DNA from 4 places in the Paenibacillus sp. SAFN-054 genome. Region 2 is predicted to be linked to each of the others. Evidence: predicted binding sites of a transcription regulator. Region 2 holds the regulator's gene; each other region holds the start of a gene.
What was found. The regulator Rex, encoded in region 2, represses fermentation and respiration genes when NADH is low (regulators of the CRP and FNR family bind a similar motif). The targets are predictions, from matches to a motif close to TTGTGAAATATTTCACAA.

Region 1: the regulator Rex is predicted to act here: its motif matches at 4,682-4,699, upstream of ACTHPM_RS19465 (nitrate/nitrite transporter).
Region 3: the regulator Rex is predicted to act here: its motif matches at 1,564-1,581, upstream of ACTHPM_RS22620 (formate/nitrite transporter family protein).
Region 4: the regulator Rex is predicted to act here: its motif matches at 5,767-5,784, upstream of nirB (nitrite reductase large subunit NirB).

What each region holds. Positions count from the first base shown of each region.
Region 1 covers NZ_JBQCKS010000004.1:155,991-163,295, forward strand. Annotated here, with positions in the region: gene ACTHPM_RS19435 (hypothetical protein) at 11-301, shown strand; gene ACTHPM_RS19440 (hypothetical protein) at 456-1,088, opposite strand; gene ACTHPM_RS19445 (ankyrin repeat domain-containing protein) at 1,089-2,165, opposite strand; gene ACTHPM_RS19450 (amidase family protein) at 2,232-3,734, opposite strand; gene ACTHPM_RS19455 (DUF4440 domain-containing protein) at 3,781-4,170, opposite strand; gene ACTHPM_RS19460 (VOC family protein) at 4,217-4,630, opposite strand; gene ACTHPM_RS19465 (nitrate/nitrite transporter) at 4,927-6,441, shown strand; gene ACTHPM_RS19470 (hemerythrin domain-containing protein) at 6,444-6,893, shown strand; gene ACTHPM_RS19475 (hypothetical protein) at 6,871-7,200, shown strand; gene ACTHPM_RS19480 (hypothetical protein) at 7,257-7,305, shown strand, end outside.
Region 2 covers NZ_JBQCKS010000001.1:1,778,925-1,786,229, forward strand. Annotated here, with positions in the region: gene ACTHPM_RS08150 (hypothetical protein) at 1-97, opposite strand, end outside; gene ACTHPM_RS08155 (cell wall elongation regulator TseB-like domain-containing protein) at 406-918, opposite strand; gene ACTHPM_RS08160 (amidohydrolase) at 944-2,257, opposite strand; gene ACTHPM_RS08165 (redox-sensing transcriptional repressor Rex) at 2,232-2,897, opposite strand; gene dinG (ATP-dependent DNA helicase DinG) at 2,972-5,824, opposite strand; gene ACTHPM_RS08175 (tetratricopeptide repeat protein) at 5,958-6,587, opposite strand; gene panD (aspartate 1-decarboxylase) at 6,717-7,100, opposite strand; gene panC (pantoate--beta-alanine ligase) at 7,104-7,305, opposite strand, start outside.
Region 3 covers NZ_JBQCKS010000005.1:301,874-309,178, reverse strand. Annotated here, with positions in the region: gene fdhD (formate dehydrogenase accessory sulfurtransferase FdhD) at 1-386, shown strand, start outside; gene moaA (GTP 3',8-cyclase MoaA) at 515-1,528, shown strand; gene ACTHPM_RS22620 (formate/nitrite transporter family protein) at 1,835-2,650, shown strand; gene ACTHPM_RS22615 (LysR family transcriptional regulator) at 2,647-3,537, opposite strand; gene ACTHPM_RS22610 (YeiH family protein) at 3,810-4,841, shown strand; gene ACTHPM_RS22605 (hypothetical protein) at 4,894-5,289, opposite strand; gene ACTHPM_RS22600 (hypothetical protein) at 5,435-5,605, opposite strand; gene ACTHPM_RS22595 (ATP-binding protein) at 5,830-7,305, shown strand, end outside.
Region 4 covers NZ_JBQCKS010000001.1:2,060,406-2,067,710, forward strand. Annotated here, with positions in the region: gene ACTHPM_RS09370 (hypothetical protein) at 67-954, shown strand; gene ACTHPM_RS09375 (SepM family pheromone-processing serine protease) at 1,012-2,043, opposite strand; gene infC (translation initiation factor IF-3) at 2,131-2,601, opposite strand; gene nirD (nitrite reductase small subunit NirD) at 2,821-3,141, opposite strand; gene nirB (nitrite reductase large subunit NirB) at 3,207-5,630, opposite strand; gene ACTHPM_RS09395 (hypothetical protein) at 5,915-6,622, opposite strand; gene ACTHPM_RS09400 (hypothetical protein) at 6,866-7,305, opposite strand, start outside.

The DNA of each region.
Region 1 (7,305 bases), on a different contig from region 2:
TTTATATAGAATGGAGCTGATCCCTCTGGACTTCGTTGCTGCCGCGATCGCCATCATGCTCATGTGCGGCTTCTACTTTGCCGTCGCCTATTTCGGTTTGAGGCTTTTGTTCAAAAAAGTGCTTCGCCGATCCGTGGATCCCGCTATGCTGATGGCCGCTATTACGATAGGCGTTGTCCTGATCTTGATCGGGCAGCGATTATGGTATCACCAGCCATTTGAACCGGCGCTGGTACTGATGCCGATCGCCGTGACCGCGGTGCTGCTGCGCCGCATCCGAATGCAAGGAAGAAAGAAATAATTGTATTGTCATTAAGGAGCCTTACCCCGCCTTCCGGCAAATGAAGATCATTTCCGGACTGGCGGGGGTTAACGGCTTCTTTTTCCATCCCCCGTAAACATGCAATATCTCAGAGCAGATCTGCTTTAGGCGGAGAGCTTCCTGATTACAAAAATCAAGAAAACTGCCAAAAGCCAGCTACTGGAGCCTTTACTTCACCTGCTTGGATTCCAGCATATATGTACAGCGCCCCATAGCCAAACGGATAACTGTAATGATCCACGAGCAGCGTGTCCGGATAGCCGTCTTCATCAACTTGGAACAGGAAAGATAACAAATCCTCCGCCAGCCTCTTCGAATAAAATCCTTCCTTCTGAATCAGTCTCGGCGTCCCGCCGAATTTAATCAGGAAAGGCTCTTCCACGGATTCATGGTCATTGCGGACTTCTCCGTCCGTTATCTTGTGCCGGATCAGACCCGGGTGTTTGAAGATATCTTGGGTGCTTTCGGCTGAAACCGGATGCTCAATCACTTTGATGGAGCAATCGGGGTAAATGTTATGTTCCAAGTACTCCTCATAGCTCTGAGGGATGAAGACCGAAATCATCCATGCAGGCTTGAAGGGATGGGCGATGCTCATGTAAAAATAAAAGAATTGGTCTCCTTCATGGATAAAATCCGCTTTGTCATCAAAGTAAGCGGGTGCATTGCCGCCAATCCAGCTCTTACATGTCTCTGCAGTTGGACCTTCACTCGCATAATACAAAATACACTGTGTCCGGTCGGTTAAGAAGCTCGCCGGATTCATTTACAGCTCCCCTTCAAGAAATTGAATAAGGTACGCCTCTGGTTGTTCGATAAATTGAGTAAAGCTGCATAAATCGGCGTGCGTCTGGTGCTCCTCGTCATAACAACCGATCATACCCTTCTTCGGGTTCCACACCAGCTGCAGATCCGAATAATTGTCGATATCGGCTGAGAGACGCAGCAGCTTTTGCCGGCCGTACTTCATCTCGACCGTATCGGTCAAGGTGAAGAAATCGATATAACCAATGCCATATTCATTATCTGAAAGGTCTAGGCGCAGATGATCTCCGGAAAGAAAGCGGATAAGCTCGTCATTTAATTTATACTTTTTAAGTTCATATTTCCGGTTCTCTGCATCATGAAACTCTGGCGGCTCCAGTGACTTCAAATAATCCGCCATGACCTTATCCTTATTGCTTACAGCAATCGTGTATGCCCGGTCGCCATTCTTCTCTGCGATAGTAACGTCAGCGCCGCGTTCAACCAAAAATTTCACCATTGCTTTATTTCCTATTCTCGCTGCAACGGTTAACGGAGTCGCTCGATAAGGATAGACCATGTCCGGCTCATTATAATTAATGTCCGCCCCGTGATCCAATAAATACGTAAGGATCTTGATATCATGGTTGGACACGGCTTCACGCAATACAGCACCCCCGAACTGCTGTATATCTAATCCCAGCTCATGAATAAGCGGAATATTGCTCTTATTGCCGTAGTACGCTTCCCAATAGGCATCTGAGCCGACGTGATTGAGCATATCCATCCTGGCTCCATGCTCTACAAGGTATCGGATGATATTTTCCTTACAGTAGCGGACAGCCTTCAGAAATGCCGGATTCTGAGGGATATTCAGGTTAACTCCCTGCTCCACAAGCAGCTTAATCACATCGAATTTCTGACAAATAAGCGCCAGATTGAGCGGACTTAATTTCGTTCTCTTACTAAGTACAATCTCCTTTTCGATATCCCAGCCAGCTTCCAGCGCAGCCTGCAGCTCCGGAATATTACCTGTGTAAATGTGCATCGCGATTTCCGGCAGCGTCTCGAATTTCCCGATATCTTTCAGTTGAATCATCCTGCATTCACTCCCGTTCCAAATATTGATGGTATTTCCTATGTTCAATTGATGGTATTCTGCCGGTTAGACCTGTTCCAGCTGGCTCATCTCCGGCGGAACCCTATGCTTCGTTGCCTGCTCGTATCCGTAAGCAAGCTTGATCAATGTCGGCTCGCTATAGGCTGTTCCGATAAACGTGATGCCTACCGGGCCTTTCGTGATGTAACCACCAGGCGCAACCACACCGTTCCGTGCATATCCGCCGGGTACAGTAATGACCGGATATCCGGCGCGGGCCGCGATATCGTCGCCCTCCTCGCAGCCGAGGAACAGAAGCGCATCCAGCTGATGCTGCTTCAGCGCTGCGTCGATTCCCTGCTCCCGGGCCATCTGCCCGTTCAAGCGGCACGCTTCGGCGTATTCCGGTTCGGTCAGCATGCCGCTTGTGGCCTCCGATGCTTCCAGCACGTTTTGTCCATACTTCAGGCATTGATCGGCATGCTCCTTGTTGAAAGCGATCACCTCGGCCAGCGTGTGTACGGGAATGTTCTCCGGCAGCGGTGCAAGATAATCGTTGACGCCCTTTTTGAATTCGTAATGCATGACGCTCCAGTTCCAGCTCGTTTCCTGGCACGGAAGCTCCACCGGATCGATAATCGCGGCCCCTTCTCGGCGGAGCACACCGATGGCATCCTCAAGAATTTGCATCCGGTCAGGGTCCAGCCCTTCGTAATAGAACCGCGGTATTCCGATCCGCGCCTGCTTCAGGTACGAGGCATCCAGGAACGGCGTATAGTCGTTTAGAGAACGGCCTTCGCTCGCCCGGGTCGCTTCGTCCCGCTCATCCACACCCGTCATCGCGCCGAGGATAATCGCGGCGTCGGCAACGGTCCTGGCCATCGGCCCGGCGGTATCCTGCGTGTGTGTAATCGGAATGATGCCGCGGCGGCTGACCAGCCCTACCGTCGGCTTGATGCCGACCAGCATATTTTGGCTCGCCGGGCTGATGATGGAGCCCGATGTTTCGGTGCCGATGGATGCCGCGGCCAGATTAGCGGCGACGGCCGCTCCAGACCCGGAACTGGAGCCGCCCACGAACAGCTCGCCCGGCCCATACGGGTTCAGGCATAGGCCGCGGCGGGTGCTGTATCCCGACCACATGCCGTCCGCCATGAAGTTTGCCCATTCCGTCATATTCGCTTTGCCGAGGAAGACCGCACCAGCCTTTCTTAGCTGCGCGGCCACGAACGAATCCTGCGCAGCGGTATGCTCTGCGAGGGCCAGCGCACCGGCGCTGGTATGCAGCGCGTCGCAGGTGTCGATGTTATCCTTCAGAAGCAGGGGAATGCCGTGCAGCGGTCCCCGGCTGCCTTTTTCATACCGTTCGTCATCGAGCGCCTTGGCAATGCTTATCGCTTCAGGGTTCACTTCGATGATGGATCTGAGCTTGCCGTCATATCGCCCGATTCGCTCCAGATAGGCCCGGACCAATTCCTCGGAGCTGGTCTCTCCCGATTCCATCGCTGCCTGCATGCTGCGGATATCCGCTTCGATAATCCACTCTTCTATGTTAGCTGTGTTTTCCATTCGTTTTCACCTCAACGTTTAAGTGGAGCGCGGCCGGAGGACCGGTTCAGACATTCGCATACTTTTCCATATGCTGTCTGTACAGCTTCCACGCTCCCTGTTCCTTGCGGAATACTTCCATCGCCAATGCGCTCGCAACCTTGCGGCCCTGCAGACTGAAGTCCACGATGGCCGACAGGACCAGTTCATGGTCCTCGCGCATGTTCAGGGTCAGATCGGTGTACTCCCAGTGAGGGTTCTTGCCCTCATAGAGCGCGAGGGTTTCGGTATTATCGGTTCTGTAATGCTCCCCCCGGTAAATTGCATAGTCCTTGTCCTGGTAATAGCCAAAATATCCGATAAAATCGTCCGATATCCACTCGTTTATCTCTTCTGCGGTTCCTTCGTTGATGACCTTCCGGTACTCTGCGACCGCTGCAATGGCCTCGTTGAACATGCAACCACGCTCCTTAACTAATAAAATCCGATGGTTCACGCGATACCTAGATACCGGCCGTATTCTGCAAAACGATCCTCCAACCGTCCGGGTCGCAAATCGTAATCCCGTTTACATCCCAGTACGGATTCTCCGACGGCACAGCCGGATACCCCATCCGGTGCAGCCGGCTTGCGATTTCATCCCTCGCGTTTTTATCGGGTATGTAAAATACGAGCAGATTGTCCGCTGAAGGCGGCGGCACAGGGGCTCCATGCTCATGCTGCGTAAATTCCAGATGATAAGCCTGATCGGGCATCCCGAACATTACCCCATCATATCCCTGGTGGTTTTGAAAAGAGCCGATCTCCGGAAGTTCGAGCCCTTTCCCATAAAACTCCCTGATTCGTTCCAATTGATGCGTCGGCCGCGCGGCGCGGAACTGCACCGCAGGCATGCTGCCATTCCACAGACGTCCCATAGTTTTGCCTCCATAACTCGCGTAATTCATAGTTCTCTTGTTCCATGGTCTCTGTCAGATATTCCACAACCATCCCTCCATTTCCTCTTGTCTCGGGGGTTCTTCACCTCCTACAAAAAGACCGGAAACAGGGTGATTCCATGCTACTTCCGTCCTTGCGGGCCTTTTGCCCCAAATTCCAGAAATTGTGTTTAGATGGCTGATTTACGGTTAAAAAAAGTGAAATAAATGGTAAAAACAGTCGAAATCCCGTATCAGCACGACTAACGAAAAAGAACGGAAAAGGAGGAACGGCGTTGATTCGCAAAATTCAACTTCCGCTGCAAACGGGCAGTCTGGTTGCTTCATTCATGTGCTGGGTGTTGATCTCATCGCTTATGTCCTACATCAAAGCCGACATCGCCCTGTCTCCCGGCCAATCCGCCTGGGTGACGGCCATCCCGGTCATATTGGGCTCCCTGCTGAGAATACCCGCAGGCTTCCTCGCCAACCGGTTCGGCGCCAGGGTTTTGTTTACGATCAGCTTTTTGGCCCTGATGCTGCCGATCGTTTATCTCGGATACTCGCACACGTTCGTGGATCTAATGATCAGCGGGTTTTTCCTGGGCATCGGAGGCGCTACCTTTTCAATCGGTGTCACTTCCCTGCCCAAATATTATCCGAAGGAGAAGCACGGCACCATCAACGGCATCTACGGCGTGGGCAATATGGGAACCGCTTTCACAACGTTTGGAGCCCCCTTGCTCGCGAACGCTTGGGGATGGCGTCCTACGGTGTATGCCTTTCTCTTCCTGGTCGCCGCTTTTGCGCTGCTTAATTTCATCGCCGGCGACCGGCATGAACCGAAAGTGAAGGTGTCCAGCCTCGAGCAGTTCCGCCAGGTACGTGGAAATGAAAAGCTGTGGTTTCTCAGCATCTTCTACTTTATTACATTCGGTTCGTTCGTTGCCTTTACCATTTACCTGCCGAACTTTCTCGTCAGCGAATTTGGCCTCGATAAAGTCGATGCAGGAATGCGGACCGCAGGTTTCATTGTGCTGGCCACGCTTCTGAGGCCAGTCGGAGGCTTCCTGTCCGACAAAGCCAACCCCTTTATCGTACTGATGATCATTTTTGCCGGGTTAACGGCTTCCGGAATTTTGCTGTCTTTCAGCTTGTCCCTGCCGCTGTTTACGGTAGGATGTCTGACGGTGGCCGTCTGCGCCGGCATCGGCAACGGGGCCGTGTTTAAGCTGGTTCCGCTGTATTTTTCCAAGCAGAGCGGTATCGTCAACGGGATCGTTGCCGCGGCCGGCGGACTCGGCGGATTCTTCCCGCCGCTGATGCTGACGACGCTCTACAGTGTGACCGGCCATTATTCCATCGGATTCATGGCGCTGTCCGAAGCGGCCTTAGCCAGCCTTGTGATTGTATTCTGGATCTCGTTTCAATCCAAGCTCCAGTTATCGGCCGACATTATCCGTTCGACGGCGGATGCGGTGATGGTAACCGACAGCAATAGCATCATCGTCAGCGTAAACCATGCCTTCAGCCGCATCACCGGTTTCGATCAGGAGGACGTGATCGGCAAGACCCCCGCCATACTCAGCTCCGGCCGTCACGGCCGGGCCTTTTACGAATCGTTCTGGCAACAGCTTCTGGAGAAGGGGCACTGGCAGGGCGAGATCACCAATAAGCGCGCGGACGGCAAGCTGTACCGTGAGTGGCTGACGGTCAGCGCCATCAAGGATGAGCGGGACAAGGTCAAAAACTATGTGGCGATCTTCAGCGACCTGTCCGATCAGGATCAACCCAAACCAAAGGAGAGATAAACATGTCAGGACCCGCATTAAGAAACGTAGATAGCCATGCCTCCATTCATGAGGCCGCTCTTGAGGAAGCCAGGGAGCTGACTGCCATGCTCGCACAATGCCTGAACGCGGGGGATGCGGACCGGGCGCTCGAGGTCGCCTTTGTGGCCATTGAGCACTGGGAGACCCGTACCCTCCAGCATGCGGCCAGCGAGGAAGAAGGATTGTACAGGGAGATGGCGCTTGCCCGTCCGGAACTGAGGGATACGATCATCTCGCTGACGCGGGATCACCAATTGATGAGGGAGCTTGCCCAAGACATCCGCGAGCTTCTGGCATCCGAAGGAGCTTCCATCGGCGTGTTGGACCGATTCCGCGCGATGATACGGATCGATGAAATTCATAACCGTGACGAAGAACGAATGATCGGCCATACGGAGGTGATGGGACATGCAGACGGAGAAGCAGTCTGAGCCGAATGCAAGCCTGAAGGAAAGGCCGCTGCAGTATCTCGCCCCCGAGCTGTACGACAAGCTGAAGCTGGAACTGGACCGCTGTAATCTGCATCCGTATGATGTCAAAGCGTCCGGCGCAGTTGTTCCCGGGGGCATCGAGGTCATTCTGCGTTACGGCGAAGGGCTCGCCTACCTGAAACGGCAGATATTCAACCGTGATTCGTCCACCGGATCGGCTGAAGAGCTTAGCGCCTTCTTCCGCGCCGCATGCGACGATATTCAGAAGGCGCTGGTTGCCGATTATTTCAAAATGATGAAGCCTTGAGTTGACTTCCCGGGCATTACTCCCTACCAATCCAAGCGAATAAAGGAGGCTGTTCCATGACGTCCGATTTTGAAGACGAAATTGTGAATCAGGATCGCGAGGATC
Region 2 (7,305 bases):
CCTGCATTGTCGTCTGCCGGTAGAAGAACCAGCCGCCAAACAGCAAGGCAGCAGAAATGACAACAGTCAGCACAATCGGTATTGGACGCAATTTCAATTGCTTGTCCTCCTCTCAAAATATGAAAACTAAATTTACTTATATCATATATCATACGAAAAATAGACAACCGCGGCAAAGGAGCTTAAGCCAGAAGCTTCTCGTCACGGTTATTCGTGCTTTTATCAATCAACAATCACTGCAGATAATTAGCAGCTCGTCATATATCTCTGAATTACAAATAAAAGTATATCACATCGTATATATTTAATCGAAGGTAAAGTGTGAAAATATTTAAAATTTTATCCTGTGCACGACAAAGAACCCCATTTTGCAATGAGGTTCTTGCCATTTTCAGGGACTAAAGCTTATCGGTTCGGCAGCGTGAACGGCCCGCCGATACTTTGTCCGTCGCTGAAACGGTAAAAGTGATAATAATAATGATCCTTCGAGCGATAAAATAACTGCCAAGCATATTCTCCGTTATACATTCCCGGAAGCACCCTCAGTTTGTCGATATCCGGTAGATCTTGTTTAACTTTCTCCTTGATTTGCTTCTCGGTCAAACCGTTCGCGAGCAGTTCTTCATGTACCGCACCTTCGCCGGACTTGACTTTGCCGCCATCCATGGTGACCCACACCATGAGAGGCCGATTATCCTTGTCCAGCCCTTCGATAGCCCAGCATACCGTGTCCCACACCGATTTCTGGGCTTCCGTAACCTTGACGAGGCTCGTCTCCTTCTTGGCTGCCAGAATGGCTGCCGTTTCCTCCGCGCGGATGTCTTGCGTTACGTATATGTAATACCGATAACCGCCAAACCCTAGCAGAAGGAGAATCACGATGCCAATGAATATCCACGTCTTTTTTTTCTTTAACATAAGCTCCCTTTCCGAGACCCCTTGGCTAGCGGGACAAGAGACCGTCGAAAGCGGACTGGGCTTCCCGGCGGATTCGTTCTTCGTCCATTGTCAGGCAGGCGCCGTTCTTCACGATCTGCTTCCCGTCAACCCAGACATGCTCAACGTCTTTGCTGCAGGCGGAGTAAATGGCATGGGATATCAGGTCTGTATGCGGAAGAAAATGCGCCTGATCAGTGTTCAGCGCGATAAAATCAGCCTTCATGCCTGGAGCGAGTGTTCCCACCTGGTTCAGGAACAGAGACTGCGCGCCATAGATCGTGCCCATTTTGAGCGCCTCTGCAGCCGGAATCGCCGTCGGATCACCGGAGACACCTTTATGAATCAACGCCGCAAGCCGCATTTCCTCGAACATATCCAGATTGTTGTTGCTTGCAGCGCCATCCGTTCCAAGAGATACCGTCACGCCTGCTTTCAGCAAGTCGGTTACGCGTGCAACGCCGCTCGCCAGCTTCAGATTGCTTCCCGGATTATGGGATACGGCAACATGGTTTGCCGCCAGGATATCAATCTCCTCATCCGTCAGATGGACGGCATGAGCGACCAAGGAAGGTCTTGAGAACATCCCCAGCTTCTCCAGGTGCGCCACGGGCCGAAGGCCGTAGTCACGCACGTTTGCCTCCACTTCCGTCAGCGTCTCGGACATGTGGGTATGCATCGGCAGATCCATGTCATGAGCTGCCTGCACGAATTTCTCGATAAAGTCCGGCGGACAGGTGTAAGGCGCATGCGGGGATATCATTGTCGTGATCCGGCCGTTTGCCTGCCCGTTCCAATCGCGGGCGAACGAAATCGCCTCGTTCAATTTGTGACGCTGAACGTCCTCGGGACACAGACCGATGACACCGCGCATCAAGGATGCGCGCATGCCCGATTCAGTGACGACTTTCGCGACCTGGTCCATGTGGTCATACATATCGAGGAACGTCGTTGTACCGCCCTTCAGCATTTCCAGCACGGATAGCGAGGTTCCCCAGTACACGTCCGAAGAAGTAAACTTGGCTTCCATTGGCCACATTTTTTGTTCCAGCCAAATTTGGAGCGCCAGGTCATCCCCATATCCGCGAAGCAGGGACATCGCAGCATGCCCGTGGGTATTGATAAGCCCCGGCATAAAGAATAAATGCGTCCCGTCTACGACCGTGACGTCGGTGTCCATCTCCGGCTTTTCCTCGCCGATATAAGTAATCAGGTCATCCTCAACGACCATCCAGCCGTGAATGACGGGCTTAGCCTCGTTTGGAACGGCGAAGCTCCCGTTCTTGATCACCCATTTATTTGTCTTCGTGTTCTCCGTCATCCGCAGAATCGTCCTTTCCATTGTCCAAATAATAAGCCAGGCTGAGCAGATCCGTCGTAAAATCCGCCGCATGAATCCGGATGCTGGCCGGCGCCTTCAGAATCGTGGGCGCAAAGTTAAGAATGGCCTCGATGCCGGCCGCAATCAATCGGTCCGCCACATTCTGCGCCTCCACGTCCGGTACGGTGATGATACCGATGCGGATGTTCTTGCCTTTGATCGTCTCGCTGATTTCGCTCATCGGCTGTACCGTCAGGGAACTGATGCGCGTTCCGATTTTTTTCGAGTTCTCGTCAAAAACCGCGACGATTTTAATGTTTTCGCGCAGGTACAGGTTATAGTTCGAGAGCGCATGCCCCAGATTACCCGCTCCGACAAGAACCGCGTTAATTTGCTGGTCAAGATTCAGGATATGGCGGATCTTCTCGATAAGATACGATACGTCGTAGCCGATGCCCTTGCGGCCAAAATCGCCGAAATAAGCCAGATCTTTACGGATCTGAGCGGGATTCAGATCAAGCTTCTGTCCCAGCTCCTGCGATGATACCGTAGCTACTTCACGTTTATTCAAATCATTCAAGTATCTTAAATACACAGGCAATCTGCGGACAACCGCTTCGGATATTTTCTCCGATTTCATGCTTGCTCCCCCTAATTAACAGCTTAAATTATATACACATATTTCCTTGCGATGATTCAAAGCTCTAAGCTTCTTCAGACTTCCTGAAGCCATTCGGATATGCGAGGAACCATCTGTTCCGTGTTCATGTGCTCCATTTTCGGCCCGGGCAGAGAATACAGGAAGTACTTTCCGTAATAGGACTCAATTACGCGCGTATCAAACACAATGACGATGCCGCGATCGCTTGCCGTACGTACAAGCCTTCCGAAGCCCTGCTTAAAACGGATCACCGCTTGCGGTACCGACAGCTTCATAAACGGATTCTTTTTCTGCCGCTGCAGAAGCTCGCTCTTGGCTTCGACCATCGGATGATTCGGCGGCTGGAAAGGCAGCCTTACGATCGCCAGGCAGGTCAGAGCTTCACCCGGAATGTCGACGCCCTCCCAGAAACTGCTCGTTCCGAGCAGGACGGAAGCGCTGCTGTCCTGGAATCTGCGTATCAGCTTCGTGCGGCTGCCGCTGTCTACGCCTTGTCCAAGCACCGTAATATCGCTGCTGGCAAGGGCGTTTTTAAGAGGCTCATGCACCTGTCTAAGCATCCGGTAGGAAGTGAAGAGCACCAGCATCCGCCCATGAGTCGCGATCGCGGCATTCGCCAATGATTGAACCAGCGTATTGACGAATACGGCATCCCCGACGCTGCCTTTCACGCTTGGAAAGTCGCGCGGGATGACCAGCAAGGCCTGATCCCGGTAATTGAACGGCGAAGGAAGCTGCACGGTAACCAGCCGCCCGCTTTCCTGATCCTCCTGCAATCCCAGGTTGTCGATCATATACTGGAACGATTTATCCACAGACAACGTAGCGGACGTCAGAATGACGCTTTTTTTCTTATCAAAGAACAGATCCTTGAGCTGCTTGCTGACGTCAACCGGAACCGCGTACATCTGGAGCGACTTGCTCCGGTAGTGGCCGCTTGCTTCCATCCAGTACACGACGGTTTCATCATTCAAATTCATGAAGGATCTCAGATCGTCACGCTCGGACGCCAGGTCCTTAAACAAACCGCTCAGGTCCGTGATCAGGCTGTCCGCGCTGTAATCGTCCTCGTCTTCCTTGTATTCCGACAGCATTTTTTCTCCTCGGCGTACGCTTTCACTGATTTTAACGTGTATTTGGTTCTCCAAGGCTTTAAGCGTATCCCACTCCTGCGGCCATTTGGAAGGTTGCAGACGCAGGACGTATTGCCCCGTGTCCCCGGGCGAGGCATCGTTACGCTCGGGAAGAAGGCTGAAGAGCGCATCGCTGAGCTTGTCCCAGTCTTCCTTTACGTCAACGAGATCCTCACTGATTCGGTCGATGGCCGCGATCCAGTCGCCTGCCCGTTCCTGTCCCGACGACTGCAGCTGCTGCCGGAGAGCCGGAAGCTGACCGTTCCGGCCGTCCTTGTACAGGCGGGTGAGCGTATGGACCACACTGAAGTATTTCATGTGCAGTCCCAAATGCTTGCCTGCAACGTCCTCCAGGTGATGGGCCTCATCGATGACGAGGCGTTCATATGCCGGAAGCAGCTGATGTCCCGCCTTCACGTCGGTGAACAGCTTGGAGTGATTGGTAATTACGACGTCTGCGATGCCTGCTTCATGCTTGGCCCGGTGATAATAACATTTGCGGAACCACGGGCATCCTCTGCCCAGGCAGGAATCGGAATCGCTGCTTACCGTTTCCCAGAAATCGCCGCCCCGTCCGCCGAGGTTGAGCTCTTCATCATCGCCGTTTTCCGTCTGCGCCAGCCACACGATCATTTGGGCTGCGGTAATCGTGTCTTCCTTGGGATTGAAAAAGTCTCTTCTGTTTATTTTATGTTCAAATTTTCTCAAACACAAATAATGTTGTCTGCCCTTAAAGACAGCCGCCTTGAAGGGAAAAGGAACCACCTGCGTCAGAAGGGGAATATCCCGCTCCCTGAGCTGTTCCTGAAGGTTGATCGTATGCGTGCTGACCATAACCTTTTGCTGCTGTTTCACACTTTGATATATGGAAGGGATCAGGTAGCCCAAAGACTTCCCCGTACCCGTACCTGCTTCAATTAATAAATGCTTGTCCTGATCCAGAGCGTTCATCACTTCGTCGAACATGATCGACTGCGGCTCCCGCTCCTCATATTGAGGCATCAAGGCCTTGAGCCTCTGCTGAATTTCATTCAGGTATTCTTCAAAACCCACACCCCTCAGCGGATTGTCATCCGATTCGTCACGCGGAGGCTGCATTTCGGTCCAATCCTCTACAGCGAGCGCCAGCTGGCGATAGAACGTATGGCTGTTCAGATCCTGAATCGGTTCTTGCTCCTTCTGCTGGCACAATCCGTCAAAAAACCATCCCAAATCACTGTCTTCATCCCCGAACAGTTCGCTAAGGCGCTGAAGCGTGATGAGTGGAAGATCGTTCAGCTCGTCGAGACACTTTAGCAGTACGTATGCGGTCGCCAAAGCATCGCTATCGGCCTGGTGCGGATGGTCATGCTTGATATCGAAATGGGCTGACACCTGGCTGAGTTGATAGGAGGTCAAAGAAGGAAAACATATTTTAAGAAAATCCAAGGTGTCCAGAATCCGGCCCGAAAATGGCAAATATCCGCTTCGATCAAGCGCATTTTGCAAAAAGTTAAAGTCGAAAGCGACATTATGCCCCACGAGTACAACATCATCCAGCATCGGAACGAGTTCCATCAACATTTCCTCAAGTGATGGAGCATTTGCCACATCCTCTTCCGTGATGCCGGTTAATTGGGTTATAAAAGGCGGTATCTCGACTCCGGGTCTGACGTAGGAGCCGTACACGCGGGAAATCGTCAAATCTTCTTCTATGATGGCAAGTCCAACTTGAATAATTTCATCGGCGGACTGGTTGCCTGTCGTCTCAAAATCCAGTACGGCAAATTTCATGATTTCTTATAGATCCTTTCATTCCAGTCTCATTACCAGCATAACAGAAGATTTCACATTTGAAAATTAATTGACAGCAAAAAGGCGATGCCCAAGGCGCATTTGCGCTTGATGCATCGTCCCTTTGCATGCTTTACATTAAGGAAATCAACTGGCTGCCATATTGTAGCTGACCGCGGTTTTGCTGGCAAACCTTCAAATTTACCAAAGGGTCAGGAAGCGTGGGATCACATTGAAGCGAGAGCGTAAAAAACTCCTGGGCCCTGCCAGCGTTTCCATGCTTCACTGCGATGCATCCCAATGCATTGTAGATCATGGCTTTCAGCTTCTGGCTCGTGGCCAGCGGCAGAATCCAATGAAAATGCTTGTGCGCTTCCTCGGTTTCTTCCAGGTACAAATGCGCCATAGCCAGATACATCCGGGCCAGAAGACTGTCCGGAAATTGACGGATAACCTGGGAAAATTGCTGGGCGGCCTGGCGGTACATCATTAACCGGAAATAACCTTGTCCCTGCACGAATGCGTTTAATTCCATTTCAGGTGTCTGCTTCGAGAATAGACCGGCCGGCGCTTCCGTATGCTGGCGAAACTCCCCCATCTTTTCCTCAAAAGACAGCCACTCGTCAATGATTCCATCACTCATCGTTTTAAGCATATTCCACTTTTGTATCAGCTGATGCTTTTGGGCCTCCTGCGCTGCCGGGTAATGTTTGATGATTTCATCTAACATGTGGTTCATTTCCGCGAATACATGCTGGATCATGGCTGCATCCCACCCTTAACAAAAATGAAATCAGTGCGGTCACCTGCATTCATTTTTTGTTGATACAGCCTTTTTCATTCCCCGACCGGCCTGGCATTCCTTGTCTTCGCTAGATCAAAGCATTCCGGGTTAAATAATGGTGGCGTGTACTTCTTTATTCGCCGTCGTTTGCGGCTGGTTGGACTCGTTGACGAACACGACCGTAGGTTTATGCGTCTTGATCTCCTCATTCGACATCATCGCATAAGAAATAATAATGACGGTATCTCCGGGCTGGACCATGCGTGCGGCAGCTCCGTTCAGACAAATCACGCCGCTGCCGCGTGGACCGGGAATAACGTAGGTTTCCAGGCGCGCGCCATTGTTATTGTCAACGATTTGTACTTTTTCGTTCTCGAGAAGGTCTGCAGCTTCCATCAAATCCTCATCGATGGTAATGCTGCCCACATAATTCAAATTGGCTTCCGTTACGGTAGCGCGGTGTATTTTGGATTTCATCATTGTTCTGAACATGTATTATTCTCCCTTCGGACTTAACAAACAATTATCGATCAGCCTCGTTTTGCCGAATTTCACGGCAAGGGCCATCAAGACAGGGCTTTCCTGCTGCGCGATGCCTTCGTCCTCTGACAGCGGGGCAAGATCAGGGAACGTGGCGACTTCTACATAGTCAACCACGGCAATATCCGACTCGCTGATCATTTGGACCAAAAGTTCC
Region 3 (7,305 bases), on a different contig from region 2:
AAACGTTCATCCAGACGGGCGGGGTTCACAACGCTGCTTTATGCGACCGCAGCGGAATCTTGCTGGAGCGGATGGATATCGGGCGTCACAATGCACTCGACAAAATTTATGGCCACTGTCTGAAACAGAGCATACCCATGAACGATAAGATCATCGTCTTCAGCGGCAGAATTTCTTCCGAAATTCTGCTCAAGGTCGCAAAAATAGGCTGCGGCGTCATTCTTTCCAAGTCGGCTCCGACGGAGCTGGCCCTGGAACTGGCGGAAAATCTGGGCATTACGACGGTCGGTTTCGTACGCGGAAACGCCTGCAATGTTTATACGCATCCTCAGCGCATCATAGAATGCCGGGACCAGCTGAGTTACGATACGGCCAATGCGGAGTAGCCGGGTGCTGAAGGCATCCGGCTGCTCTTCCTTAGGGGAAGTTCCCGCAAAAGCAAGCAATTGAGAATTCTTCCGCATAGGCTGGGCCTTATGGGACTAATTTTGCGCACAGAAATGGAGTGAGCATCATGGAAACCAATGATTATTACAAGCGTGTACTTCGGGACCTGCGGATTTCTGTGACGGACCGCTGTAATTTCCGGTGCCGGTACTGCATGCCGGAGGAAATTTTTAATAAAGATTATGCTTTCCTGTCCCGCGACCATATTCTTTCTGTCGACGAAACGGTGCGAATCGCGCGGATTTTCGCGCGTCTTGGCGTACAGAAAATGCGGATAACAGGCGGGGAGCCCATACTGCGCAAGGAACTGCCTGAAATTATCGCCGGCATTTCGCAAATCGAAGGAATTAAGGATATTGCCCTGACGACCAATGGAAGCCTGCTCGCCAAACAGGCGGGCAAGCTGAAAGCCGCGGGATTGATGCGCGTGGCGGTCAGTCTGGACGCTTTGGATGACGAGACGTTCATGAAGATGAACGGCGGCAAGGCCAGCGTGCAGCAGGTGCTCGAAGGCATTGATGCGGCTGCGGAAGCCGGGCTGCTCGTGAAGATCAACATGGTGGTGCAAAAGGGTGTAAATGAGCATGCCCTGCTGCCGATGGTCCGCTATTTTCGCGAAAAAGGCCACATCCTGCGCATGATCGAATATATGGACGTCGGCAATACGAATGGCTGGGACTGGAAGCAGGTCGTCAGCAAGAAGGAGATCGTGGAACGCATCGGGGAACAATTCCCGCTCGAGCCCGTGGATCCCAATTATTCGGGCGAGGTGGCTTCGCGCTTCCGGTTCAAGGATGGCCAAGGCGAAATCGGCGTCATTTCCTCCGTGAGCGACGCCTTTTGTTCGACCTGCACGCGGGGCAGACTGTCCGCGGATGGGATGTTTTATACCTGCCTCTTCGCTACCAAAGGGCATGATCTGCGCAAACTGCTGCGTTCAGAAGCGGATGATGAAGCGATTATGAAGGAAATTGTGTCCATATGGGAAGGACGTCATGACCAATACTCCTTGGAGCGCGGAACGGAAAACGGGAATCGCACCGGGGGAGCCAAGGTGGAAATGTCTCGGATCGGCGGGTAGTTTATGGCGCCTGACTGTAGTGGCAACCCCAAACTTTGTGTTTGTGTTCACATTGTTGACAAAAATTGATCCTGTGTTATCATGTGTATGAAATGTCATAGCAATGGAGGGGCTGTAGGTGTTGCAGCTGCTCTATTGATTAACATGAACGTGTGATTGAGTTCGATGCTCCTATAGGAAACGGGTAGGAGAATTAACCGGCACAAATCATTCTTTTTCGTATTCTGGCGAAGAGAAGGTTTGGTGGCGGTTTTTTTGTTATGTTTTTGTGCTTGAACATGTGAAATTTTTTTTGGAGGAATGAATATGTCATCGTTTTACTCACCGCAGCAAATCAAAGACATTGCTGTTGAAACCGGAGAAAAGAAAGCTAAATTGTCTCTGTCCGCCCTATTGGTGCTGGGCTTCCTGGCAGGGGCGTTCATCGCTCTCGGCTTTTTGCTCGATATCCGTGTCATCGGCACCGCGCCGAAGGAATGGGGCTCCGTGGCGGGCTTCCTTGGCGCAGCCGTGTTCCCTGTGGGACTCATCCTCACCGTGCTTGCCGGCGGCGAACTTCTGACAGGCAACATGATGACTCTCCCCATGGCTTGGTTTGCGCGTAAAATCGGCTTCGGCTCCGTACTCAAAAACTGGATTATCGTGACCATTGCCAACTTTGTGGGTGCCGTGTTCGTGGCTTATTTCTTCGGGCATATCGTGGGCTTGACCGAGGGAGCCTTCCTGGCCAAAACAGCAGCCATTGCGAACGCCAAGATCGGCGATTCGTTCGGACAGGCCTTCGTGTCCGCGATCGGCTGCAACTGGCTCGTATGTCTTGCCGTATGGCTCGCTTACGGCGCGAAGGACTTTTCCGGTAAAATCGCCGGCATCTGGTTCCCGGTTATGGCTTTCGTGGCCATCGGCTTCCAGCACGTTGTCGCGAATATGTTCGTCATTCCGGCCGCGATTTTCGCCGGAGAAATGACTTGGGGACAATACTTCCCGAACTTCAGCGCCGTATTCCTCGGCAACCTGGTCGGCGGAGCGTTGTTCGTTGCCGGCGCCTACTTTGTCGCTTACCGCCAGCCTGCTGGCTCGGCTGCCCTTCTGAAGCATCAGGAAAGCCATAAATCAGCTTAAAGGGATTGCACGTTTTGAATCAACGCCTGTATAAACTTCAACACCGCCATGACAGCCGGTTCGTCCTTGCTCTGCAGCAGGGACAGATCCCGGCTGATTTTCATTCCGCGGATCGGGATTTCGCGCAGCTCGCCGCTCTCCAGCTCCTTGCGGACGACCCAGCGCGATAGCAGGGCGATGCCGAGGCCGCAAGCCACGGCTTCCTTCACGCCCTGACTGCTGTTGAACACAAAGCTGCGCGTGACCGTCAGTGCTCCGTCCTGGATCAGCCGGTCGCTGTAGGCGCGGGTGCCTGAACCGGTTTCCCGCGTCACCCATACCCGGTTCTGAAGCTGACTCAGGTCCACGCTTTTGTCCGAAGCAAGGGGATGATCCGGGGAGGCGATCAGGACCATTTCATCCTTCATGAAAGCGGTGACCTGAAGGTCTTTGGCATCCACCCGGCCTTCGACCAGACCGATATGGAAACGTCCGGCCCGGATATCCTGCAAAATATTGTCCGAATTGCTGATATGCACCTGCACGTCCACGAGCGGGTACTGCTGGGCAAATTCCGCAAGCACCCTCGGCAGGATATATTCCCCGATGGTGAAGCTTGCCCCCATGTACAAAGATCCGGTGACCTCATCCCTCAGCATATGTATATCCTGTTTGGCTTCATCATACATGGCGAGAATCTGCTGGGCCTTGCCGAAGAGGATTTCTCCGGCCTCGGTCAGCTTCACGAGCTTGGGCGAACGATGCATCAGCTTGGTGCCCAGCTCATTCTCCAGATTGCGAATATGGAGGCTTACGCCAGGCTGCGACAGGTTCAGCAGCTTCGCAGCCTGGGAGAAATTCCGCTGCTCGGCAACGGTGACAAACACTTTTAATGTATCCGTGATCATGATGAGCTACCTCCGCTGCAGCTTCCCGGGACAACCCGTATTGTTATGGGTACCCCTTACGCAGGCATTGTACCATAGATGGCCTGACGATATAAATGAACAAAATCCTTTTGTCTTCAATAAGATGCGCCTGGCGCGGGAATCCTCTTAATCATAAGTTATCCTCATCTTAGGCATAGCAAATCGGTATTTCACTTCCTGAGCTGTCAATTCTATAGTGAGCTTATGAAGGGAAGACAACTGAGCTTGGACAAAAGGGGATGCATGGCTACATGATATCAAGAGAATCTGCAGTACCGCGCAGAAAGAGAAAGACTAACGCGTTCATTTTAGGGATTGGACTTACGTTGATCTTATCGCTGTTGGCCAAAGGCTTATCGCTGTTTCCGTTCCTCAGCATCATGGGCCAGCTGGTTCTGGCCATCATTCTGGGGATGATTTATAAGGCTTCGGTCGGCGTGCCTGAATATATCATGCCCGGGGTTTCGTTCTCCAACAAAAAGCTGCTCCGTTTCGGGATTATCCTGCTCGGCATGCGCCTGAATCTGATGGACATCGCTCATGCGGGACCCAAGGTCGTTCTGCTGGCAGCGATCAACATTACGGTGACGATCTTTATCGTTTACGGGCTAGCAAGGTTGTTAAAAGTAGACCGCACGATGTCGCTGATGACGGCATGCGGAACAGCGATTTGCGGTGCGGCGGCCGTCGTCGCCATTGCGCCGCTGATCAAGGCCAAGGATCGTGAAACGGCGGTCAGCGCCGCCACGGTCGCTATTCTAGGAACATTGTTCACCCTGGTGTATGTGGGTTTGTATCCTTTTCTTGGGCTTACACCGAAGGGGTATGGGGCTTTTGCCGGAGGTACGCTGCACGAGGTGGCCCATGCGATTGCTGCGGCCGCGCCGGGCGGCAAGGAAGCCGAGGATATGTCTGTGATCGTCAAACTGACGCGGGTAGCGCTGCTCGTTCCCGTTTCCCTCTGCGTGGGATACTGGGCAAGCCGCAGAGCGGAAGAAGAGACGCACGGGAAAAGCAAAATTCAAATTCCTTGGTTCGTTCTCGGTTTTCTGGCCATGAGCGCGGTCAACTCGCTCGGGATCATTCCGCACGCCGTAACCGCGCAGATCATCAATCTCGCCTACATTTTGATTGCCATGGCGATGGCGGGGCTTGGACTGAACGTCGATTTCGCTTTCTTCCGCCGGAACGGGGTGAAACCATTTGCCGCCGGGCTGCTGGGTTCGGTCATCCTCGCTCTCCTGGGTTTTGGCCTGATCCATTTGCTGGGGTTCGCATCCTGAGAATCAAAAACGGACACCGTCCCCGGTGTCCGTTTTTGTGTGTTGTGATCCTTTATTCCGAATCATCACCGTCATATCCATTGATCAAATCCGTTCCGTGCATATCTTCAACCGCAGCCGAGGGGTCGACCGGACTGTCCTCCTGGATCTCGTCGGCGTCCGGAACGTCCTCGAGCGGAGCGTCCTCATCGCTTGCGACATCGGCTGAAGCCGGGTCCATCGAAGCCTCGTCCATTCCCGGTGTCCGGGTTCCAAGCTGAGGGCTCATCTCGGAGCGGGTGTAGAACTCCACGTCAGCTTCGCTAGGTTCGCGGGAAATGCTTTGAACCGTCTGCGTATTCACTTCTCGAAAGTCATCTTCCGGAAGCACGTCCTCTGGTGCATGGTCACCGGCGTTTTCGTACCGTTCGTAAGCCAGATCGGCTTCGGTTTTATAAGGTTCAGGCATGGTTCTTCAGCTCCTTCGATTATGATATGATACTTTACCCTTACCCTAAACTGACCAGAATAAACCTGGTGACCAACAGGATAAAAAAGGAATAAAAAACCGAGGCTCTGGGCCCCGGAAACAGATGGCTGCTCTTCGTTGTACATTAAAATTTAGGGAATACATACCGGATCAGGAAGTAGAGAAAACCGAAAAAAATGATGATGTAGGCAGCGTACTTGATAAAAGTAGCGGCGACGAGACTGGAATCTGACTTTTTATGAACCTCTGTCCGGTCCACTTCCACGTTTTGCTGATAGGGTTCGCGATCACGCATAGTCGTTTCTCCTCCTTCGCGTCAATTTTCAGGAAATTTGTTCCGCTTGGTACATTTATAAACAAAGGACTTATCGCTGAAACAGCGACGAATCCTATTTAGAGATGATGATTTTTAAAATAGAGAAATTGCGAAAAATGTCGATTTATTACATAATGAATCCAGAGATTGTAAGGCAGCAAGAAGCATGGAAACGGATGACAAAAGACTACCTGGGGTGTTCTATGAGAGTTGCATTCAAAACGGCCTGTATGCTATCGCTTGCCATGATTATTTTCACGGTGTGTGGTTCTGTCATGGCTTCTGCCTCTTCGGTGACGGACTTCAAGCCCGCGACGGGGTGGGAATTTACATGGCAGCAGCCCGGCCAAGGCCCGGCCCGAGCGTCGGATCCGGTTCAGGACCCGGGATGGCGAAGGCTGAAGTCCCTTGACGAACTGCCGTTAAACGATAGAAAAGCGAGGGAGGCATGGTATAAAGCCGTCCTGCCCAAGCTGAACAGCGGCATGTCCGGGCTGCTTCTTGAAAAGGTTCACGGACAGCGCATCGCCATTTACCTGGATGACCAGAAGGTGCTCGAACAGCAGCGCGGCTATATGTTCGACCTGACTGAGGTATTGCTGCCGCTTCGCGAAGAAGACGCAGGCAAAACGCTGCGCATACAAGTGCAGACCGTCAAGGATCAGATCGGCATCGAGGGAAAGGTGCTGGCGGGGGATTACCAGTCCCTGCTCAAACGGTACGCGAGTGCCCATTTGGATGACCTTGTGCTGGGGAGCTCGATGATTTTTCTCGGCCTGGTCATGATCATAGCCGCTTTGTTCATGCGAAAAAGCCAGCTTGGCAGCTGGCTGGCATTAACGCTCGTTCTATTGTCGATCGGTACGTTGATTCTGACCTATTCGCCTCTATTATACGGATTATATAACGATAACGGACAGGCGTTTCTGATCCTATACGACGCCGCTATGTTTACGCTGCTGCCGTCCATGAGCTATTATTTCGAAAAATCCGTCGGCGCGGGCTACAGGCAGTCGATCAGGCACTTTCGCAGATTTCAGACGTTGTATTCCCTGCTATGCCTCCTGTTCATGATCGTGAATCTGCTGATGGATGACCGCTACTTCCGGTTGTATTATTTTTTCTCGGTCAGGGTGCTCGGCTTTATCATCATTGCGCAGATCCTCCTGATCGTCGCGAGCTCTATTGGATACATCGTCAAAGGCAGCAGGGATGCGCTTATTTTCACCCTGGGGTTCGCCTTATTCGGATTAACTGTTGTCATTGAGATGATATACTTCATGGCAAGCGGCGGGAATTATGAGCTGTATTGGTGGAAGTGGGCGGTCCTCGGTTTTGCGATTGCGCTGATTGCCGTCCTGGGACAGAAATTCGCCGAGAACCACCGTCAGATTCTCGTGTATTCCAAGGAGCTTGAAATGTTCAACATGGAGCTGCAGCGATCGGAGAAAATGGAAATCATCAGCGAGCTGGCCGCGTCGGTGGCGCATGAGGTGCGCAATCCGCTGCAGGTGACCCGGGGCTTCCTGCAGCTTCTGCTCAGCAAATCGGAGCGCAAGGATCGGGAGTATCTTACGCTTGCGCTGAAAGAGCTGGACCGGGCTTCGGGCATTATTACCGACTTTTTGACCTTTGCCAAGCCGGAGATGGATCAGGTGCAGCTGCTGGAGCTCTCGGAA
Region 4 (7,305 bases), 280 kb from region 2:
TTTCCCCTATACAAAAGGGCAATAAGAATCATATGCCTATAGAAGTCAATAAGGAGTGTAACCATCATGGCAACAAAGTTGATAACCCGCTTAGGTTTGATTGTGGTTTTTTGCAGCGTAATTTTATCCGGAACAGGACTACTGTCCCCGTATGAAGCAAAAGCCCAAGGCTACTACCAGAAAGCCACCTGGCTGTGGAACACGGAGAGAATCCGCAGCAATCCTCAAGAGGTGTTGACATTTCTGAACCAAAATCAGGTCAATCTCGTATACTTGCAGGTGAACATCGATATACCGGTGTCTTACTATAAAAGCTTCATCAAAGAATCAAGCGCACGCGGCATTCGGGTGGAGGCGCTGGACGGCGCTCCGCAGTGGGGACTTGAGACCGAGCGCTACCGGATCACCAAGTTTATAAACTGGGTCCAAGCTTACCAGAATGCGGCTTCCAATGTAGAGAAGTTCGGCGGACTCCATGTCGATATTGAGCCTCACGTCCTGCCCCGTTGGAAAAGCGACCAAGCCGGGGTGATCAGGGAATGGCAGAGCAATGTCGCGTATCTGGTTCAGGAAGCAGACAAGCTTCAACTCCCGGTTTCCGCGGACATCCCGTTCTGGCTCGGCAATTACTTCGCTGCCGACGGCAAGACGACGTTAAGCCGTTATATGATCAGCCAATACGATTCTGTAACGATCATGTCGTACCGCGATACGGCAGCAGCCATCAACAGCATTGCGAAGAAGGAACTTGAAGATGCGACGGCTCTTGGCAAGAAAGCTTTTGCATCTGTTGAAACGAAGCCCAGCAACGAAGGCGACTTTTTGACCTTCTATGAAGAAGGCGCTGCCTATATGAACGAGCAGCTCACCCTGCTTCATGAAATGGCCAAAACCAATCCGTCATATGTCGGCATAGCCATTCATGATTTTGACGGCTGGAAGGATCTTAAATAACGCATTGAAAAAGGGGTGCCCGAACAGGTCAATCGACCACGGGCACCCCTTTTGGATTTACGATTTCGGCTGAAGCTGCTTCAAATAGTCGAGCGCATCCTTCATATTGCGAACAGGTACGATTGTGATGGAATAATTCCTCTTATTGGCTTCGTCCATAATATCCTTCGTATTGTCATCCCCTGGCAGGACGTCGGCCGGACAGAAGAAAATATCCACTTTTCCTTCATGAGCCGCCACGATTTTGTCGCGTATGCCGCCGATCTGCCCGACATTCCCCTCCTGGTCGATCGTACCGGTGCCTGCGATCTGATAGCCCTTCGTCAAATCTTCCGGTACCATTTGATTGAATATTTCCAAAGAGAACATCAAGCCCGCCGAAGGCCCCCCGATTTCCCGGGTATCAATTCTGACCTGTCGCGGCGGGTAAATGGTGTATTCATCCTCCGGCTGAATGCCGAGTCCGACCTTCCCCTTGTCATTGATCACCGTTAACTCAAAGGTCATTTCCTTCCGCTTGCCTTCGTGCATGAACACGATATTCACCCGGTCACCAGCCTTTTTGGCGCTCAGGTAAGCGATCACCTCCGAAGACTTTTTCATCGGAAATCCATCGATTTCGGTGATGATATCTCCCACCGCGATTTTCCCCTTTGCGCTCGATGCGGGAAGCACATTCGTCACGAAGATGCCCTTATTCTGAACAGGCACCACCTCACCCGCCATCCGCAGGCCGGCGATCACGGCATTTTGCTGGGATGTGGTCATCATGTGCTTGAGAAGAAAGTTGTATTCGGATTCCGTAAGGTTGCCGCTGACGCTTTTTTCTTTGCGAATTTGCGTATTCGGCGCAAGCCATCCATAGATCAAATAGTATAAATGAGACGTTTTGATCGTGGACACCGTCGTCAAATAGAAGTTCCCTTTCTCAGATTTATGCCCGTTCTCCACGGTAATAACCGGTGAGAGCGGCTCGACATCCCCTGGCTGATACAGGTAATAGGGCACGGGAATCATCAGCACAATCAGCAGGACCAGTACAGATCCGGCACTCCAGGCAACTTTTTTCGTTTTTTTGGTTAAGCTCACGTAAGAACGAATCCTTCCTAATCGATGATAGAGATGCTGCTTCCTGTTCCCGGTCGATTCAATCGACACTCTACATAAGATACAGCTTTACGGATTTAACTGTACTGCAGCCTGTTTGCCGCTGAGCTGAATCCCCGAGGTTCGGGTTCCCGCATGGTTCAGTTCCTTGATCAGGCGCTCCAGCAGCTCTTTGGCTGCCGTTCCTTCCTTGCCTTTGATCCGGACGACAAGCTTTACCGCATCCCCGGACTCCAATATTTTTTCGGCCTGTCTCCGCTTGGTCTCATAGTCATGATCCTCGATCTGAGGGGTCAGCCGGATTTCCTTCACTTTCATCGCACGTTCAGAGGCCTTGGCCTGCTGCTTCTCTTTTTTGGCGTCGCCCGCTCCGATCAGCTTGCACGGCGGCGGACTGCTCATCAAGGATGTGCATACCAGGTCTACCTTCAACTTTCTGGCCATGGCTAATGCTTCCGAGGTGGGCATCGTCCCCAAATCTTCCCCGTTCAAGCCGGTCAATTCCACTTCTTTGGCTTTGATTTTCTCATTCATGATCATATCCATACACTCCTGTCCACCCATATTTTACAACGGGGGGGCAGGGCTTGAACATACCCTATTGCAAGTTGCACTTGATAAGGAGCAAACAAATACCAAAAAGAAATAACGGCCCCGGTGAAGTCCTGAGCCGCCATTTCTTCGTGGCTTACCTTTTCCGTTAAGAAGCTCTCATCAGTAATGAAATCCGTAAACTGAACTTGCTGAAGCAGTGGCAGGCTAGATACCGATGCTGACCGTCCCGTCCTTGACGAGCACGGAGCGCGTTCTCACCTGACCATGATCCGGGGCTTGCACACGACCGTCTTTCAAATCGATTTTCCAGTCATACAGCGGATCGTAGAGATAATGTCCGGATACGATTCCTTCAGCCAGCGGTCCTCCCTTAGGGTGCGGGCTGTGGTTGTCCAGCGCATACATTTCTCCACTGCTCGTTCGAAACACCGCGATCTCCTGTCCCTCAATTTCCACGACGCGGCCTATTTGTTCATAGTAATCCTCCAGATTTCCCGCCGGAAAATATGTTAGCGTCTCGTTCATGCCGCCTCGGCCTCCCTTCATATCATGCTTGCCTTTAGATTTGTAGCTCATCCCTGATTTGCAGCTTATACTTCTTCGTACAGCACACGGCGTGTCTCGGGACGTTCCAGCACCTTGCTCCATGGCTCTTCAACCTGCTGAAGCGCAAATTCAACGCGTTCAATCAGCTGGTTACGCTGTTCTTCGTCTTCCAAAACAGCCTTTTGAATCGATTCCAGTCCCATTCTTTCGACCCATTCCGATGTGCGTTCCAGATACTTGCCCGTTTCGCGGTACAGCTGAATGACCGCCGCGCAGATGTCCATAAGCTCCTGATCGGTCTTCACCTTGCAGAACGAATCGGCGATCCGTGGCTTGATGCCGCCGTTTCCTCCAACAAAGATCTCCCAGCCACCGTCGTTTCCTACAATGCCGATATCCTTCGTGCACGATTCGGCACAGTTGCGCGGGCAGCCATTGACGGCCATTTTGAATTTCGCAGGGAAGTCGAGCCGCTCGAACTTGCGTTCCAGCTGAGCCCCCATCCCCATCGAATCCTGTGTACCGAATCGGCAGAATTGGGAACCAACACAGGTTTTAACCGTACGGAGCGATTTCGCGTAAGCATAGCCCGACGGCATATCCAGCTCTTCCCATACCTTCGGCAGATCCTCTTTTTTGACGCCGATCAGATCCAGACGCTGTCCGCCCGTAACTTTGACTACCTTCACGTCATATTTCAGGGATACATCAGCTATCCGCTTCAAATCCTCAGGTGTCGTGACGCCTCCATACATCCGGGGCACAACCGTATAAGTACCATCCTTTTGAATGTTGGCATGCAGCCGTTCATTGACAAAGCGCGATGCTTTCTCGTCCTCATGCTCTGCGGGATAAATCATTCCCAGATAATAATTCAGCGCAGGACGGCACTTCGAGCAGCCCTCGGGATTGCTCCATTCCAGAACATGCATAACTTCCCGCGTCGTTTTTAATCCTTTCGCACGGATCTCCGCCACAATTTCGTCACGGCTCAGCTTCGTGCATCCGCATATCCCCTGCTTGCTTTCCGACTGGAAGCCGTCTCCGAGCACATACTGCAGAATTTGCTCGACAACCGGTTTGCAGCCTCCGCAGGAACGGGTAGCTCCGGTACACGCCTTGATTTCATCCACCGTCGTCAAACCCTGCTCGGTGATCGCTTCAACGATCATTTGCTTTGTAACCCCGTTACACCCGCATACGATTTCCTCACTAGCCATCGTTTCAACGGATAGGGCCTTTTTCGCACCGCCTCCGCTTCCACAGCAGCCGCCACCCATAATCTCGTTATAAATCTCATCTGTCATCAGTGCATGTTCTTTGACCAGTTTTTGCAGTGGAGCCGCTTCGGTAACATCCCCGAACAATACGGCACCGGTAATGTTGCCGTCCTGCAGCAGTATTTTCTTGTAGGTACGCTTCCAATCATTCTGCGATGCGATGACCGTGTGCGAGGGTCCCTCAATGAAATCACCGGCAGAAAAGACGTCGACGCCCGATATTTTCAATTTGGTGGATACGACCGAGCCTTCATAAGGCTGGGTTGTGACGCCGCATATATGCTTCGCCAGAACGTTTCCCTGTTCGAACAGAGGAGCTACAAGTCCATAGCAAACGCCGCGATGTTCATTGCATTCGCCTACTGCATACACATGATGCATCGAGGTTCTCATGTAATCATCGACAATGATGCCTCTGTTCACGGCGATGCCGCTGGCCTTGGCGACGTTTGTATTCGGCTTGATTCCGGCAGCCATGACGACGAAATCGCAGGCAAGCTCCGTACCATCACTAAAACGCAGGCCTTCGACGCGGTCGCCGCCCAGCAGCTCGGTGGTCTTTTTACCCATCGCAAACTGGATTCCCTGCCGTTCAAGTTCGGCTTTTAGCATCGAGGCCGCTTGATGATCCAGCTGCCGCTCCATCAAATCCTCCATCAGGTGAACCACGGTGACCTCCATGCCCAGACTGACAAGCCCTTTGGCAGCTTCGAGGCCGAGTAGTCCTCCTCCGATGACAGCAGCTTTGCTGAAACGTTGTGCCGCCTCGATCATCTGATTGCAGTCCTCGATATTTCTAAAGCCCACCACGCCCTGCTTGTCACAGCCCGGTACAGGCAGGATGAGCGGACTCGAGCCAGTGGCAATTATAACTTTGTCATAGGGCACGGAAGCCCCGTTCTCGGTAATAACCTGTTTATTCGTGCTATCGATTCGAGCGACCGTGGTATCGGTATACAGCTTAATCCCATGATCCTCATACCAGCTCAGGTCGTTCAGAATAATATCCTCTATCGTCTTGCTGCCCTCCAGCACATAGGAAAGCATAATCCGGTTGTAATTGGGATGCGGCTCGCTGCCGAATACCGTAATGTCGTAGGCTCCGCTTAGCTTCAAAATTTGCTCTACCGTACTGATGCCGGCCATCCCGTTTCCGATGACGACCAGTTTCTCTCTGTCCGCTTTCATCATGAAAGCCTCCTCCCAAAGTTGCAGCACCATCTGCGATTGTTTCAGGTTTCATTTATTCAAGCGCTGATTTCGTATTGGATGGCTTTATTATAGCGGATCGTTAAAATTTTAATTGTGATTTCATTCACATTAATTGTGAATTTTTTCACTATAATTGTCAAATTTATATAATTGAACCAAAGCTCCCCCCGCATTTCCCCTTCCAATGGTTACAATATTCGAAAGGAATATGTCCATTCTTTGGTTCAATTGTATATATTTCAGCATCCCTGTCATGGTAATCAGGATCTCTCCAGCCTGATCTCCACTTCGTCCCGCGGCGCAAGCTTCATATCCAGACCATTCTCCACGAGCTCCTTGCCGTTCACTTTAATGACCCACTTCTCGATCGATTTAGGACTGTAGCCCTTCACCAATTCGATATATCGCTTGTTCATGGACAGCTCAATGAAATCCGTATGGATCAATATATCGCGAACGCTTTCATTTTCGGCAAAGGGAAGAATATACGTATGCGTCAATCCCGGCTGAATGGTTCCTCCGTTTAGCTTCAAGACGGTGTACTTCAGGTTTTCGTCTGTCATCTGCGGATCCGTCGGTTCAATCGATATGCCGATCTCGTCGTTCTCCTTCAATACCGTATCCAGCTTGTCCGTTCCAAGCTTTTTCTTATTGAGCTCAAGTCCCCATGTGAACGCGGAGGAAAGCGACACCTGGCTGATCGAATGAATGGATCCATTTTCAGAAAAAGTGACGATTTGACTGTTTTCAAGGCCTTCGCGAATGGTTTTGCCCTGGTGCAAATATTTTTCAAGATCACGGATAATATCGTCAGAGAAGAAATCGTCCTCTTTCGAAATCAATATGGGAGAAACGTCTCCCGCATTGACCTGAGCCGAAGCCTCCTTGGTCTTGTCGCCATTGCAGCCTGCGAGTACGAATGTTGCGGCGATCATCCATGCGATTGCTTTCTTTGTCCTTTTCCCCATCCTAACACCACCTTCAGTTATTTATGGCCTGGCTTCTGCCCGGCAGAAAAAACGTCCACGACATTCATTCGTCCATAGCAGGTCAGCTTTAGCTGAAGTTAACTCCAAACGAGGAAACATTATCGTCGTTATTGTGTTTGCGTGCTTCTATCCAAAAAAATAGAGAATCTCGTCCTGAGATCTCTATTTTACCATAGGCTTACATGAGTTATCGACAAGGTGATCCTTTTTTTGCGAAAATTCTCAGTTAATGAGCGCCTGCATGAAGTTTCTGCTGCCATCCGTATTTTTCAAATATGGTCCCAGTCCCAAAAAATTGCCCCGGTCCACGTACACTCCCGTCATCCAGGTACCTTCAAGAACCTCGCCGTCCAGATGAACGAGCAAAGGGGGAGCGGAAATGAACTCTTGATACACAGGAACGCGCATATCATGCCTTTTGAAGGGTTTGCCGGATTGCTGGAAAGGGTGTGAACTGACATAGGTAGGAACGAAGTATGTGGAGATGACGTCCATCTCTTCTTCGTTATAAAAAGGGGCGTCGCCCAGAAAGGGGTGAAACATCGAAATTTCTTCGAACTGTGACCAGATCATCACCTGCAGGAGCATGCTCTGAAAACGGCCGTTATGGAATATATACTCTCGTTTGTCGGGCTCTTTCTTTTCGTTTACGGATGCAAGAC